Novipirellula caenicola: one gene and its partner. The main gene of each other region encodes a partner of the protein of the gene in region 2 in a complex. Links are inferred from orthologs where the notes say so. Each region holds a gene or a part of one and is shown on either strand. Other genes may lie near its edges.

The links.
Region 1: the proteins of fliG (region 2) and fliM are in contact, whole or in part, in a crystal structure (PDB 4QRM), measured with the Thermotoga maritima proteins. The link is inferred for Novipirellula caenicola from one-to-one orthologs. Residues at the interface, in WP_004082903.1 of Thermotoga maritima: Phe122, Ser125, Glu126, His127, Pro128, Gln129, Thr130, Val133, Glu157, Arg161, Leu164, Leu165, Arg167, Ser169, Glu171, Val172, Glu175, Ile176, Asn179, Lys182; in WP_004081085.1 of Thermotoga maritima: Tyr124, Leu127, Asp128, Ile130, Met131, Gly132, Gly133, Pro134, Glu136, Pro139, Arg141, Thr144, Glu145, Ile146, Glu147, Ser149, Ile150, Lys153.

What each region holds. Positions count from the first base shown.
Region 1 is NZ_BAABRO010000001.1:674,523-677,728, reverse strand. Bases 297-3,174 are described here. They hold fliM (flagellar motor switch protein FliM), read right to left. Parts: upstream 2,346-3,174; coding sequence 1,248-2,345; downstream 297-1,247. Other genes in these bases: ABEA92_RS02365 (glutamate-5-semialdehyde dehydrogenase), read right to left, coding at 2,403-3,174; ABEA92_RS02375 (hypothetical protein), read right to left, coding at 297-849. Outside these bases: more of ABEA92_RS02375, read right to left, coding at 1-296; more of ABEA92_RS02365, read right to left, coding at 3,175-3,206. UniProt on the Bacillus subtilis protein: One of the proteins that forms a switch complex that is proposed to be located at the base of the basal body.
Region 2 is NZ_BAABRO010000001.1:247,553-250,633, forward strand. The notes cover bases 329-3,081. They hold fliG (flagellar motor switch protein FliG), read left to right. Parts: upstream 329-1,071; coding sequence 1,072-2,091; downstream 2,092-3,081. Other genes in these bases: ABEA92_RS00895 (hypothetical protein), read right to left, coding at 388-546; ABEA92_RS00905 (lactate/malate dehydrogenase family protein), read right to left, coding at 2,273-3,081. In the rest of the region: ABEA92_RS00890 (DUF1559 family PulG-like putative transporter), read right to left, coding at 1-311. UniProt on the Bacillus subtilis protein: One of the proteins that forms a switch complex that is proposed to be located at the base of the basal body.

The DNA of each region.
Region 1 (3,206 bases), 430 kb from region 2 along the record:
TCCTTTCCAAAGCCCCCGTTCCATTGCATCTTTGTAGGTTTGTTTGAGCCGGTCATCGAAAGTGGGGTCAACATTAAGCATTCCTCGCAGATGGATACAATGGGCCAGTTCGTGGATCAAAATGCTTTCCGCGGCATACGGGTCGCCCGGGTAGGCCAATAAGTTCTCTTCGCCGACCGAGCAAAAGGGATCGGTTTCGCTTCCGCCAGTGCCCCGGGCGCGAGCGTCCCAGTAGTCCTTGCCATCGAGTTGCGAAAAATCGGCGGGAGCCTTGCGAGCGAAATGAGCGAACTCTGGTAGATCGGTGGTAAATTCATTGTGAGCCATGATGCATAACCGAGCGCCGCTATCGGTCATCGCCTTCAACACGTCCTCGCGATTGCCAAGCATCTTTTCGATCAGATACTTCGCTTCTTTGAGGGCATATGGATTGACCGTTGCCGAGGCCACGATCGGAAAACCATGGGCCTTGATTGATTGCGAGTAAAACGATGGAACTCCGTCTTGACCGTTCGAATCGAAACGAATCCCTTGCACCCGAGTTTTACTGGTGACCGTTTGCTCGTGTTTGTCTTGGCGACCGACGATTGCAAACTGGTGGCCAAGCGTGGTGGTGATGACGGTATCGTCGCCAGGTTCCAAGGTTCCGTTGGGAACGCGTTTGCCTTCGGGGGCAAGCCAAAAGATGTCGACCGTTTGGTCGCTGGCATTGATGATTTGAAGCTTTGGACGTTGGCGTTCTGCAGTGGTTTGATTCTTCGCTTGCACCGAGAGGGGTGTCAGGGTGGCCAACATCGAGATGGCCAGTAGAGAGGGCAAGCGTAGGCAATGACCAATGGAGTGATACATGGATTTCGATCCGAGAGGGGGCCGCAAGCAGCCAGGAGCAATGGTTTTTCGACTGCATGATTATAGTCAGCAGGTAGTCGTCCATTGCAGAGCAAGCGAGTGGATCAGCGGCTATCGGTTATTCGATGCGCATTCACTCGGGCTAGCGTTATTTACTTTGCCCACCTCGTGCTTGCTGCGGCAATTTTTCAAGGAATTCGCGACGGCGATCGGCAACCATTGCGGTCTAGAAGATTCGATTTCACCACCGATTACGCCGCCGGACAAAAGGGTGAGAATGAGGGGCAGGGTGGGAATGGGGGGCAGGGTAGGAATGGGGATCGATGAATCCGATTGCACGCACCGCGATTCGCTGAACTCGCGAACCGTACCGCGAGTGTAAACGCGTCCCCCCTCGGCTACTCGGGTTCTTCTTCGGGCGGGATGCGTTTGGATTCGAGGATCGATTCGATGCGGACTGCTTTTTTGCCTTTGAACGCACCGGCGCGGGCGTTGAATTTGGGGACGTCTTGGATCGACAGCTCCAGTGGCGAGTTGACTTCCTTCTCGGTCGTGATCACGTCGCCGACCGACAGTTCCAATAAATCTCCGGTGCGGATTTTAGACCTCGCCAAGGTGACGACAACATCCACCGGAGCCGTTTCGATGCTGGTGGAAATCCGTTCGCGTGATTTTTCCGTTGGCTTTCCTTTGCCGTAACCGACCCAGCCATTACGCGACAATTGGGAGTTGAAACCTTCGATCGTGTTGAACGGGATACACAGATTCATCATGCCCCGGTTCTTGCCCAGCATGACTTCGAATCCGACCAAGATGATGACTTCGTTCGGTGGAACGATTTGCACCAGCTGGGGATTGCTCTCCATCCGGTCGATGTCGAATTCGAGTTCGACGATGTTTTCCCATGTGACTTTGAGTTGTTCGAGAAACAGGTCGACGATGCGGCGAATCAGTCGTGTTTCGATTTCGGTCAGCGGTCGCCGAATCGCCTCACCTGGCTTGGGATCGCCGCCGAGCATGCGGTCGATCACGGCGTAGGAAAGCGTCGGAGCGACGTCAAGGATCCAGTGGCCTTCGAGCGGGCTTGGTTTCAGCACGCTAAAGCAGCTGGGGTTGTCCAGGCTGAAGACGAACTCGCTGTAGGTCAGCTGGTCGACGCTTAGCAGTTTGACTTCGGTCATGGTCCGCAACAAACCGGACATCGACGCGCCATAGTTTCGGGCCAGCGTTTCGTGCAGCGAATGCATCGCCCGCATTTGGTCCTTGCCAACGCGTTCAGGACGTTTGAAGTCGTACGAGGTGACTCGCGTGCCCTCGGGCAGCAGTCCCGACACTTTCTGATGGGCCGTTTTCCCACGCGGTGGTACGGCCGATGTCTCGTTCTGCTTTGCTTCGGCGGCATCGGAATCGGTCGCATCCCGCGCCGGTCCATCGACTGTTTCCATCGCTTTGAGCAAGCTTTCGACTTGGTTCTGGCTGAGCGATTCGTCTGACATATCCCTTGTCCTTGTTGGTTGCGATCTTCGCTTCGGTGGCAAACCCGATTCGTCGCACTAAGTTCGCACGTGGCCGTCGCCGCGGACGATGTATTTATAGGTGGTCAATTCGCGAAGACCACAAGGGCCACGCGCGTGAAATTTATCAGTCGAGATGCCAATCTCGGCGCCCAACCCGAACACGCTGCCGTCGTTAAATCGAGTGCTGGCGTTGACCATCACCGCCGCGCTGTCGACCAGTGTGGTAAAGGTTTCGGCGGCACGCAGATCGCCGGTCACGATCGCATCGGTGTGATGGGAACCGTAGCGATTGATATGGGCGGCGGCGTCCTCGATCGATCCGACGACCGCGACACTGATCGTGGGTCCTAGATATTCAGTCGACCAATCTTCGTCGGTCGCTGGCAACGCATTGTCGATCCAGGTAATCGCGCGTTCATCGGCGCGAATTTCGACACCTCGCTCGGTCAATCGTTTGGCGATGGCGGGAAGCGCGTCGGCCGCGATTTTCTCGTGCACCAACAGCGATTCACAGGCATTGCACACGCCCATTCGCTGGCATTTGGCGTTTTCGATGATGTTGACCGCCATCTCGATATCCGCATCTTGGTCGACATAGACGTGGCAATTGCCGTCAAAGTGTTTGATGACCGGCATCGTCGCTTCGGCGGCAACGCGGCGAATCAATCCTTCACCGCCACGAGGGATCGTCACATCAATCAACTCGCCAAGCGACAAGAATTCGCCGACGGCTTGTCGGTCGGTGGTCGAGACCAATTGAACGGCGTCCTTGGGGACCCCGCATGCTTCGGCCGATTCGCCTAACACTTTGACGATCGCTTTGCTGCTGTGGATCGCCTC
Region 2 (3,081 bases):
TCCCACAGTGCTTGTTGCTCAACGAAAGGAAGTAACGGAATTAGAGCGCTCAAAGCGTTGCGGTCCGAATTGGTCGAACCTCGGTCGTTTGTTCCACCGCCGTGGACTGGCAACTGGTTGTACGCTGCATGATAGTTGTGAAGCCCCAAGCCGATTTGCTTGAAATTGTTGCTGCAGCTCATGCGGCGGGCGGCTTCACGAGCGGCTTGGACTGCGGGCAAAAGCAATCCAACCAGTACACCAATGATTGCGATCACCACAAGAAGTTCGACCAAGGTGAAACCCATTGGACGAAGGGAAGTTTTTTTCATTCAAGTTCCTTTGAAACAGACTGTAAATAAATAAGTGAAAAACAGAAACGGAGAGGTCGAAACGGCCAGTGACGGCTTAGTAACTTGCTTCAAGTGCGTCGATCGAGGCACGTTCCTCCGGAGTGAGATCAGGCTGATCAATCACCGTCGTACCGGTCTTTTCAGCACAACCGACCATCGGCACAACACACAACACAGCAGCAACAACAAACAGAGAGACTTTCAAGTGATTCATGGACCGCTTACAGAGTGGAAAGGGGGAGGGCAGGTGGGGAAGCGAAACCTTCGTCTGACGCTTGATGAAACAAGAAAAGGGTCAGTTGGTTTCGTGGCAGAATCTTATTTAGCAGCAATCAGAAAAAATATAGAATTTCCGCCAGATTGCTATTAATCGAACTCGACAATCGCAAAATGAGGGCGTATCCGAAAGCAAGTGACCTCAGGAACGTTCTGTAACCCCAAAAAGGGGTCGCCTCAGCCGTTTGACGCCTCGAAATGCCTCGTCGACGTGGCTTCACCGTGTCAAATTGAACTAGACACTTAGTATCTTTTTCGACGTTTGATCTTGGAATCGCCTGGCACGGCCTTCGACGGAGGCGTCTGCGAAGTCGCAAGTGGATCACCAACCTCGCACGTCCGACAAATTCGGCACAACAAGCAAAGTGGCGTGGCCACACCAGTGCCCCCGCAGATCCGCCGATAACCTTTCGATAAAGGAAGGCTCTCTGCGATGACCGAAACCACGACCAAAAGCAAAACGATGTCCTCACCCTCGTCAATGTTCAACGAGGCAGGATTAAAAAAAGCCGCGGTGCTGCTAAGCTCGATGCCGACCAAGACGGCTGCGCGGGTCCTTTCGCAATTGCCGCCGCGTGCGATCGAAGCGATCAGCATCATGATCGCCCAAACCGATTCGTTTGGAGGTGACGAGCAGGAAGTCGTGATCGCTGAGTTTCTCACCAGCAAAGCGAGTTCGATCTACGCTAGTCCCGGGGGACTCGAGCGAGCCAAGGAGCTGATCAAAGAAGCGCTCGGCCGCGACGCAGGTGAATTGCTGGGCAATCTGCAACAGACGATCGAGTCGATGCCGTTCGGCTTTATCAAGAAGGTCGATGCCCAAACGCTGCTGCAGTTCATCGGCGACGAGCATCCGCAAACCATCGCGTTGTTGCTCAGCCATGTCCCGTCAAATTATGCGTCCGAAGTGATGTCGGGACTCGATCCCGAGAAACAGCTCGAGGTGATTCGGCGAATTGCCACGATGGGTCGCACCAGCCCCGATGCGGTTGCCGAATTGGAGTATGGTCTGGAAATGCGGCTTAGCAGCATGGTCAACCAATCGCACAGTAACACCGGCGGCGTGGCCAGCGTGGCAGAGATCCTGAACGTGGCCGAACGCAGTGTCGAACGGAACATCATGGAATCACTCGGGCGTGATGATCCCGAGTTGTCCGACGAGATTCGCCGGTTGATGTTTGTGTTTGAAGACATCTCGAAACTTGGCGATCGCGATATCCAAGCGCTACTGAAGAACGTGGAAACGTCGCAGTGGGCGATGTCGCTAAAAGGGGCCAGCCAAGTGCTTCAGAACAAAGTGATGAAGAACATGAGCACGCGAGCCGCCGAAAATCTTCGCGAAGAGATGGAGTATCTCGGCAGCGTCCGCATCAGCGAGGTCGAAGCGGTGCAACAAAAGATTGTCGACATCGTTCGCCATCTCGAAGACACCGGCGAAATCTCGCGTCCGACCGGCGAGGAAGAAGAAGAGTATGTGAACTAATTGCCTCGCATTCGCGCGCAATCGGAATCACTGTGCAGCAATGCCGCGGGAAGGAGTGACAGGAGACAAGTTCACGCAGCCGTTAAATTGCGATCCTCAACTACCTGTCAACCCCCTCGCGAGGCATTGCTGCCTCGGATAATGACCAAGCAGCCATTACAGACTACCTACTCGTTCTAAATTACGCGATACGCGGCAAAACAATATCAAGCGTTTTCTTCAACGCACCGCCACTAGCCCGGATTCCTTGGACCTCTTTCGGCCATAGATCGATTTCCAATTGATTGATTACACCGGTCCGACCGACCACGGTGGGCACCGATAATGCCACATCGCGGATTCCGTAGCATCCTCGTTGGACCGAGCTGACCGGCAAAATGCAGCGGCGATCCAGTGCGATCGCATCAAACACATCGCGAATTGCAATGCCAACTGCGAAGCCGGCACCGCCTTTGCGTTTGATCACTTCGGCGCCACTGCCACGGGTACGCGTGAATAGATCGTTGGCCATCGTGGCGTTCCAGCCAGGGAATTTGTCCAACGGCAAACCACCGACTGCGGCGCTGCTCCAAATCGGCACCATCGAATCGCCGTGTTCGCCCAAGATCAACGCCTTGGTCTGTGTGGGCGGTGCGTTTAGCTGGGCGGCGATCAACGAACAGAAGCGGATCGTGTCCAATTGTGTTCCCAATCCGATCACCTGACTGGCGGGCAAATCAAGCATCTGGGCGGCAACGTACGTCAACACGTCCACAGGGTTACTGACCACCAACACAATCGCCGAGGATTTGGGGCCAGCCGCTTTGACGTCGCGGACGATCTGAACGAACAGGTCGGTGTTGCGATTGATCAGGTCCAATCGCGATTCGTCGGGCTTGCGGCGAAGTCCAGCCGTGATGCAAATCACGTCGCTGTCGGCAATGTGCTCGTAACCGCCGCCGACGATGCGTTGGTCGGCCACACTTGGGCTGCCGTGCTGCAGGTCAAGCG